2 regions of the Thalassobacillus sp. B23F22_16 genome follow, and region 2 is predicted to be linked to the other one. Evidence: predicted binding sites of a transcription regulator. Region 2 holds the regulator's gene; the other holds the start of a gene.
What was found. Region 2 encodes CtsR, which represses protease genes until heat stress. Its sites were predicted from a motif close to ATGGTCAATAAAGGTCAAACA; they were not measured.
Positions count from the first base shown of each region.

Region 1 (4,430 bases), on a different contig from region 2:
GAAAAAAAGGGTATATCACTTATATCAAAGAAGCAGAAAAAATAACAGAATTTCTCAGTAATATGGGAGCCCATCAGGCATTATTCAAGTTTGAGGACGTGCGAATAGTCCGTGATATGAGAAACTCTGTCAACCGCCTTGTCAATTGTGAAACGGCAAACTTGAATAAAACAATTGGAGCCGCCTTCCGTCAGGTGGAAAACATTAAGTTTATTAAAAATACCGTGGGTATTGAAGCTCTGCCAGAAAAACTGCAGGAGGTAGCAATGCTGCGTCTGTTGCATCAGGATGTTTCTTTGAAGGAATTAGGTGAATTGGTTTCTACAGGGAAAATCAGCAAATCCGGAGTAAATCACCGGCTAAGGAAAATTGATGAATTTGCTGAGAAGGTGAAAAAAGGAGAGATTTATCCGACTTCCCAGCAATAAGGTGATTTCCAAGTATAATCCATGTTATTGATAGAAGATTCATGCTATAATGAATGCAATTAAAAAACGCTTTCAAGGAGAGCGTTTTTTCTATCACCAACTATGATAGCGCTTCCCATATAGGAGTGTAGAAGAGAGGAGAATTCAGGTGGTTGAACGGTCGTTGAAAGTGGAATTGGAAACAGGTCTGCAAGCGAGACCAGCAGCCCAATTCGTGCAATTAGCTAATCGTTTTTCATCCGATATATTCATTGAAAAGGACGGAAAAAGAGTAAACGCCAAAAGCATTATGGGATTGATGAGTCTTGCTATTGGAGCCGATGAAGAAGTACTGCTGATTACCGAAGGTTCTGATGAAGAACCGGCTATGGAAGAACTGCAGGCTTTCGTTATAAAATAGTAATGGTTGATGCTACTTATGTGAATAAATGAACATTGGGTATAGTGTGTTCAGGAAAAAAGCTTCCATACTAAAGACCCTGACCGGGAGGTCAGGGTCTCTTTTTGAATGAAAAAATAATTATTATTCGGTTGGTTTCTTTTCCATTACTTTGTCGATCAATCCATATTCTTTCGCTGTATGCGCTGGCATGAAGTTATCACGATCGGTATCCCGCTCGATAACCTCTAATGGCTGTCCAGTACGCTCAGAAAGGATTTTATTCAACTTTTCACGCATTTGCAAGATACGACGAGCATGAATTTCGATGTCAGCTGCCTGACCTTGCGTTCCACCTAAAGGCTGGTGAATCATAACTTCACTGTTTGGCAGTGCATAACGCTTACCTTTTTCACCAGCAGCCAATAGGAAAGCTCCCATAGATGCTGCCATACCGATACAAATGGTAGATACATTTGGTTTGATGAATTGCATCGTATCGTAAATTGCCATTCCAGCTGTAATGGATCCGCCTGGCGAGTTGATATAAAGAGAAATATCTTTGTCCGGGTCATCAGCTGCCAGGAATAGAAGCTGAGATACAATCGAGTTGGATACGTTATCATCGATTCCGCTTCCCAGCATAATGATTCGGTCTTTCAGCAGGCGTGAGTAAATATCGTATGCACGTTCTCCGCGGTTTGTTTGTTCAATAACTGTAGGTACTAAATTCAATGTAAATTCCTCCTTCATCACTTATTATCATTGGATGATGTGATAGTTTTATCATACATCCAAGGTCAATAAAGGTCAAACAAAATACTTCGACTTTATCAGGCAAAATTCCTTCTACCATGATTCCCTAAATCAGGCAGAATAAACCTGCCTCTATAGGTTTTTCCAGCTGTTTACAGTAGTTGATATTTGTTTTTGGGTCTTCCCCGACTCCCATAATCAGAAACAACTTCGATTTCCCCTTTTTCCACCATGTGATGGAGGTAGCGATGGACGGTCTGATAAGCGATTGGCAGTTGCTGCTGAATCTCATTGATAGTTACTGGCTGGTTTTGATTATAGAGGAAGTGTTTAATCGACTTGCGTGTCTCTTTGTTGATTCCTTTGTCTACATATATATCCTGCTCTGTATGAGCCAGTTTAGCGAATTTCATATTCAGTTTGATCCGTGATATTAAATCAGGTGCCTTTATTGGCTTCATGGCAAAATCTGTAGCACCTGCTTCTAAAAAAGTGTTGGCAATATCCTGTCGGTCATCCACAGTTAAAACGATGATAGGGATATGCTTGTTTTCCTTTCTAATGGCTTTGACAGTTTTCAACCCATCCCATTCCGGCATGTGATAATCGACTAACACCAGGTCAGGGTCGAGCTTTTGCAATAATGCCACCCCCTCTTTTCCATTGGAAGCTTCGGTGGATGGCCACTCACAAAATTCGCATATTTCTTTCAGGGTGAAACGTATGTCTTCATTGTCATCGATGATCAAAATCATCCTATCGCTTCCTTTCTTGAGTGCTGAGGGATAGTGATCGTGGTGATCGTATAAGAACCCGGTTCACTTGATACCTCAATACTGCCAGAATGACTCTCTATTACCCGCTTAACAAACGGCAGACCGATACCGGAAGAATTTTTAGTGCTGAAACCTTCCTGCCAAATGTGAACAAGGTTAGCCTGGTCGATACCAGGTCCGTTATCTTCTATTCTGATGCAGGTTCTATTAGCTTGATTAGTTACATCCACCTTGATTTTCCCCCCGCGGTCATGTAAATAAATCATCGAGTTCTCCAGCACATTGGATATTGCCCTGGAAAATCGTATTTTGTTAACATATAAAGGAGGCACAGCTTCATCGATATGAACTTCAAAGTCAATTGGCAGGTCATCTGTGTTCAAATGACTCATCACATAATCAAGCAATTCTTCTACTGGTATTTCTTTTCGAATATCTTCATAAAGTATATCCGAAATCATTTCTTTCATTTTCACGACCGATTGATTAATTCGGCTAAAATAACTTTTTGACTTGTGGTCATCTGCCTTTACCTTCATTTCCATCAAAGATAATAGCCCTTCAATCGCTACCAAGGGTGTTTTTAAATCGTGGACTAATGTATGCATCTCCTGATAAACCTTGGACTCAATTAAATCATTTCTGGTCCTTTGCAGTTCTTTTCCTTGTGCCTGGTATAATTTTAAAGTAGCGATTTGTTTATTGAATAAGTGAATCAGCGTAGTAAAAATCAAGGCAATGATAAAGAAAATAAGGAAAAATACTAAGGCAATCGTGCTGAAAAGGTTATGATCGGTCAAGAATTCATCTACAGTCTTTAAGCTCACAGCCAGGTCGTTTGTTCCAAATCCATAATGGCTTAAAGACGGAATCAAGTTAAGCCATTGAAGCGAGGTGGTTGTCAAAATCAACAAAACGAGAAAGGTTAAGGCGAAATAGCGCTGCTGTGGAAGGTAGGTACTAAATAATAGGATAAAGCCGATCGTCAGTAATTGCGGAAGGTACGCATAATATTCAGCATAAAGGAAGTTCAGCGCCCAAACTGCCATTAATGACAGAATGGCATACACTATTTGGAAGCGGACGGTACTGCTGTTTTTGACAAAATATCTAGTAAGAAATAATGTACCGAAAAAAATCATAGAAAACATCAGTACGTTCCGTGAAATATAGGCAAAAGCAGTAACAAGCAGCTTCCCGCTGTCTTCCTCAATAAGGCTGCGGTCGATCTCTTCATAGATGTACATGGACCAGTCCATCGTCAATGCTGGTATCAGCATTCCGTAAAAAACAAGTACAATTCCAAGGGTTCCCCAGAAAGGGTGTGTTTGCTGCTTCATTCTGAATCCCCCTACCTGAACACCGAGTTGAATGGTGTTTTCATATCTTCTATTTCATTTGCAAAGGTGGACTTTACTTTATAGTCTTGAATCATGTCCATTAAATTTTGAGGAGGGATCTCATGCTTTTTTCCAATAAAATAATCTGCATAAGGAAGAGTCATCGCTAAAAACTCCCACGATTCTTCATAATCCCTATATTGGACATCCAAATCAAAAATCACTACCGGTACTTGCTCTGCTTCTGCTTCTTTCATTAACTCAACGATACGTTCTTTCTCCTGAGCCAACTTTCTATTTTTATGTAGCAACCCGTTGTAGCTATAGCCAGCCACAATGACCAGCGTCTCGTATTCGTATAAATCTGTTGCCAACGCCCTTGGGCGGTATTCGGCATCGAGGTGGAGCTGTTGGGCAAGCTTTTGGACAATCCCGCCTTCCACCGTTTGTCCTGCTGAAGTGATTAAGACGGGTTGTTTCCCGATTGGTGCAGGAAGGTTTGGATACATATATGTCGTTTGTCCTGATGCCTGATAGGAATGGTGTCCGATCACAATAAGACTGATAACGAAGCATAACAATATGATGGAGTATTTCTTCAAAAGGCATTTCCCCTTATTTGGTGTATCAAATCTATAAGCTTTAGCGGTAAATCAGAAGTGAAAGGCACTTTTACTCTTATTTTACTTAAATATTCTGAATAATGAAAGGTGCATTTAATCAGCCTGGTTAAAAAGAAGGAGAATGGAGC
Region 1 covers NZ_JBIEKD010000019.1:14,261-18,690, forward strand. The annotation lists gene whiA (DNA-binding protein WhiA) at 1-428, shown strand, start outside; gene ACGTNI_RS14430 (HPr family phosphocarrier protein) at 577-828, shown strand; gene clpP (ATP-dependent Clp endopeptidase proteolytic subunit ClpP) at 952-1,542, opposite strand; gene ACGTNI_RS14440 (response regulator) at 1,716-2,318, opposite strand; gene ACGTNI_RS14445 (sensor histidine kinase) at 2,315-3,679, opposite strand; gene ACGTNI_RS14450 (DUF6305 family protein) at 3,691-4,281, opposite strand.
Region 1: a site for CtsR is predicted at 1,604-1,624, ahead of clpP (ATP-dependent Clp endopeptidase proteolytic subunit ClpP). Genes of this name have one in related genera too.

Region 2 (4,430 bases):
ATTTCGTCCCCGCAACGACCGTACCCATATCAAGGGTCATGACACGTTTATCACGGAGAATCTCTGGCACTTCATTACTAATGATCTGCTGTGCCAGACCTTCTGCGATAGCGGTTTTACCTACCCCAGGCTCACCAATCAAAACAGGGTTATTTTTGGTACGTCGACTGAGTACTTGAATCACCCGCTCGATCTCTTTACCACGGCCAATGACCGGATCAATATTTCCTTCCTTAGCAATTGCAGTCAAATCACGTGCCAGGGAATCTAATGTCGGGGTGTTGGCATTGGCTGCCTGGCTGGAACCTCCACGACGATTCTGTCCGTTTGAAGATTCGTTATTCCCCAATAGCTGTAACACTTGCTGACGCGCTTTGTTCAGGCTCACTCCTAAGTTATTCAATACACGCGCTGCGACGCCCTCACCTTCACGGATCAAGCCCAGCAGGATATGCTCTGTGCCTACGTATGAATGGCCAAGCTTTCGAGCTTCATCCATGGATAGTTCAATCACTTTTTTAGCTCGCGGTGTATAATGAATGGTTTGAGAAACTTTCTCTCCCCTTCCAATCAGCTGTTCCACTTCGCCCTGGATTTTTTCCGCTTCCAGGCCTAAAGCAGTGAGGGCTTTAGCTGCAATTCCTTCGCCTTCCCGTACTAAACCTAGAAGAATATGCTCTGTTCCAATATTATTATGGCCTAGTCGTACTGCTTCTTCTTGTGCCAGTGCCAACACTTTTTGTGCTCTTTCTGTAAATCGCCCAAACATCATGGACATAACCTCCTTAAAGTAATGTTACTTTTTTTCTAATTGTAGTCGCTCACGTATCAGCGACGCTCTTCTTATATCCCGCTGATCTGGTGTCAATGTTTCCTGAGCGTATTGTTGTAAAAACCCCGGCTGCGTCAAAATCATCAGCTCGTTCAAAATATTTTGTGATACATTTTTAATAAATCCTAAATCAATTCCCAGTCGGACATCCGATAAGCATTTGGCAGCTTCTTTAGACTCGATAATCCGGCTGTTTTTTAAAACTCCGTATGAACGGAAAACACGATCTTCCAATTGGATGCCGGAACGCTGCATCAGTGTTTCGCGTGCTTTCCTTTCCTGGTCAACCAGCTGTCTTACCACGCTTTGCAAATCTTCTACAATATCTTCTTCTGACTTTCCAAGTGTAATTTGGTTGGATATTTGAAAGATGTTGCCTAACGCTTCGCTTCCTTCTCCATAGATGCCCCTTACTACCAGCCCTAACTGGTTAATAGCTGGGATCATCCGGTTTACCTGCTGTGTCATGGAGAGTGCCGGCAAATGCATCATGACAGAAGCCCGCATCCCGGTACCGACGTTTGTCGGACAAGCTGTTAAATACCCTCGCTTTTCATCAAAGGCATAATTTATCTTCTCCTCCAGCCAATCATCCAGCTCCGAGGCACGTTGTAAAGCCTTTTCTAGTTGAAAACCAGGATAATATAACTGGATGCGAAGATGATCTTCTTCATTGATCATGACCGATATTTGCTCATTTTCAGAAATCAATGCGGCCGAATGGTCCGAATGTTCAGCAAGATGAGGGCTGATCAAATGCTTTTCAACCAGCACTCTTTTTTCTATCGGTTTCAGCCTGCTCATTTCTACTAATTCCAGATTTTTATAGTCTTTAAATGACTGATGAGCATATTCTTGATTAAAAAAATCAAGAATCGGTTTGAGCTCTTCTTCTTTTGCAATGATAGGAAAAGTTACCTGCGCAAAGTTCCTGGCCAGCCGAATACGGCTGCTGAGCACAATATCGCTGTCAGGACCTTCCTCTTTCATCCATGGACTAATCGCTTCATTCATGAAATTCTGAAGAGACATCAGACATCTCCTCCTTGCTCATCATCCAGCTGTTTCTCCAGCTTTCGAATTTGATCGCGTACTTTAGCTGCTTCTTCAAATTCTTCTCTATCAATCAATTGATGTAACTCATGTTTTTTCTGTTCTATTTCTTTTCTAAGGTGAAGGTTACCGCCTGCACGTTTTGGGATTTTCCCATTATGCTGGGTATTCCCGCTATGCACGCGTCGAAAAATCGGATTGAGCTTCTCATCAAACGTCTTGTAGCATTCTGCGCATCCGAATTTACCAATTCTGGCAAATTCCTGATACGTAAGACCGCATTTCGGGCATTGTACCTGCTTAGCAGGCTGCGTGGAAGTTGGTGCTGTGCCGCTGCTAATCGAGGTGGCATGATCAAAGTTGAATAAGCCAGATAGCAAGTCATTCAATGAAAAGGAAGTTTCTCCATAGCCTTTTTCTTTGGCACATTGTTCACACACATGAATTTCTGTTTTGTCACCATTGATTACCTTAGTCAAATGCACAGTTGCCGGACGTTGATGACATTCTTGGCACTCCATCTCAACTTCTCCCCTTTCTCCTTATGACATCTTATATCTAAGGGTCGTTAACATCGCTGTTAAAATCCTTGCTCTAACTTCATCTCGTAATGGCAGTTGAAAGTTCAGTACTTGACGGGTTATTACACTAACCATCAGTTTGGCTTCCCGCTCTGTAATGATTTCTTCTTCTAATAGTCGTTCAATAATATCAATGGCGGCTGTCTGTGTCACTTTATCCTGGATGTTTTCTAAGATTTCATCTAATAGTTTCGTATCATCCTGGTGTTTGACACGTATAATGCGGATATAACCCCCGCCACCCCGTTTACTTTCTACTATATAGCCTTTTTCCACAGTGAACCTGGTCTTAATCACATAATTAATTTGAGAGGGAACACATTGAAATCGCTCTGCTATTTCGCTTCGCTTTATTTCGATTGCATCTTGACGGTTAGAATCGAGTATTTGTTTTAAATAAGCTTCAATGATGTCGGATATATTCCGCATCTTCCCCCCTCCTCTTTTGACTTTGACTATCTTTGACTTTAATTTTATTATACTTAAATTTTTTCTGGATGCAACTAAAAAGTTTATAATTTTTTCATACCATTCATGTTCCCCTAATTCGCATGTTTTTAAAACCAAGATTTATAAGAGATTATGTAGAAAAAAGCCGTACTACAAAGATGCAGTACAGCTTAGGTGTGGTTTCATGCTTTTCGCTCGTATACCAATTTGACATGTTCAATTTTAGAAAGACAATCAAATAAAACCGTTTGGTCAAACTTTTGTCCTCTCTCTATTTCAATAAAAAGCGTCCGTTCTCCTGTTCGTTCATTTTCAATAGATAATCTTTTTACATTTAGACCGAATTGATCAAAAGTCTCTACCACTTCTCCCATGTTGACTTCTTTTTCTACTAACAAACGAACAAAATTTCTTCCTCTTCCTGCCATTACTTTTTCTTCAATTTGATTCAAGACTACGAGACTTAACAGCACTATAATGGTGGTAAAAATAGCAGCGTCATACATCCCGGCACCGATCACCAAACCGATCGCTGCCACCGTCCAGATCGAAGCAGCAGTGGTCAGTCCTTTGATAGTCATACCATTGACAATAATCGTGCCTGCTCCCAGGAAACCGATTCCGCTGATTACATATGAAGGTATCCTTGCCGGATCAAATCTGATATTATCTGATGACTCCATAAATGTCTCAAAACCATATAAAGATAAAAGCATCATCAGACAAGCTCCGACCCCGACCAGTATATGTGTTCGAAAACCCGCAGAATGGTTTTTTAATTCCCGCTCAAAACCTATCAAGCCAGATAAAAAAAGAGCGATAAGCAGCCGGATGAAATAAGTATTAAAATCATCATCCAAAAAAGGGATAGCTTCCATCATCCTCACCTCCAACAACTACATATATGCTGATTATATATAAGTATGAACAGTATAGCACTCTATACCTGTTTATTAAAAAAGGTTCTAAATCAAATGTTGGGGTGAGAGGGGGCTAGCTCCTACTCATCCCATTTGAATTTCCATATGCTTATATTGATGATGCAATAATACACGATTACGGAAACGCTCATACTTCCTAAATCCAAAAGCGTTTCGTTTGATGACTTTCGTCTGGTTGTTTAAACCCTCGATAAATCCACTACTATATCCAAAAGTAAAGCTATTCAATATCTCTGGCTGCCAGTTTTTAAAGGTTTGAATTGCTTTCTCAAATTCCGGCAGGCCGACGGCCTTCACTCGGTCATAGAATTCGAAAAGCGTTTCCTTTACTTTGGCAGGCTCCTGAAGGCCCAGCTCTTTAGCTTTCGCCATCCACCCCCGGAACTCTTCTTTCAATCGGTGAGCTAGCTGTAGATCTTCAGAAAAAGATATATATCTACTTAAGTATCTTCCCTGCTTTTCCGTTAAATCTTCGATTGGCTTATTAAATACATGACGCATTCTCTTACACTTTTTTCGGTCATAATCATGGAAGTCTTTTTGCACACGCCGGCGTACAAGCTCTAATGCCCA
Region 2 covers NZ_JBIEKD010000021.1:1,306-5,735, reverse strand. The annotation lists gene clpC (ATP-dependent protease ATP-binding subunit ClpC) at 1-772, opposite strand, end outside; gene mcsB (protein-arginine kinase McsB) at 797-1,864, opposite strand; gene mcsA (protein-arginine kinase activator protein McsA) at 1,864-2,406, opposite strand; gene ACGTNI_RS15040 (CtsR family transcriptional regulator) at 2,428-2,895, opposite strand; gene ACGTNI_RS15035 (MgtC/SapB family protein) at 3,099-3,797, opposite strand; gene ACGTNI_RS15030 (ISL3 family transposase) at 3,921-4,430, opposite strand, start outside.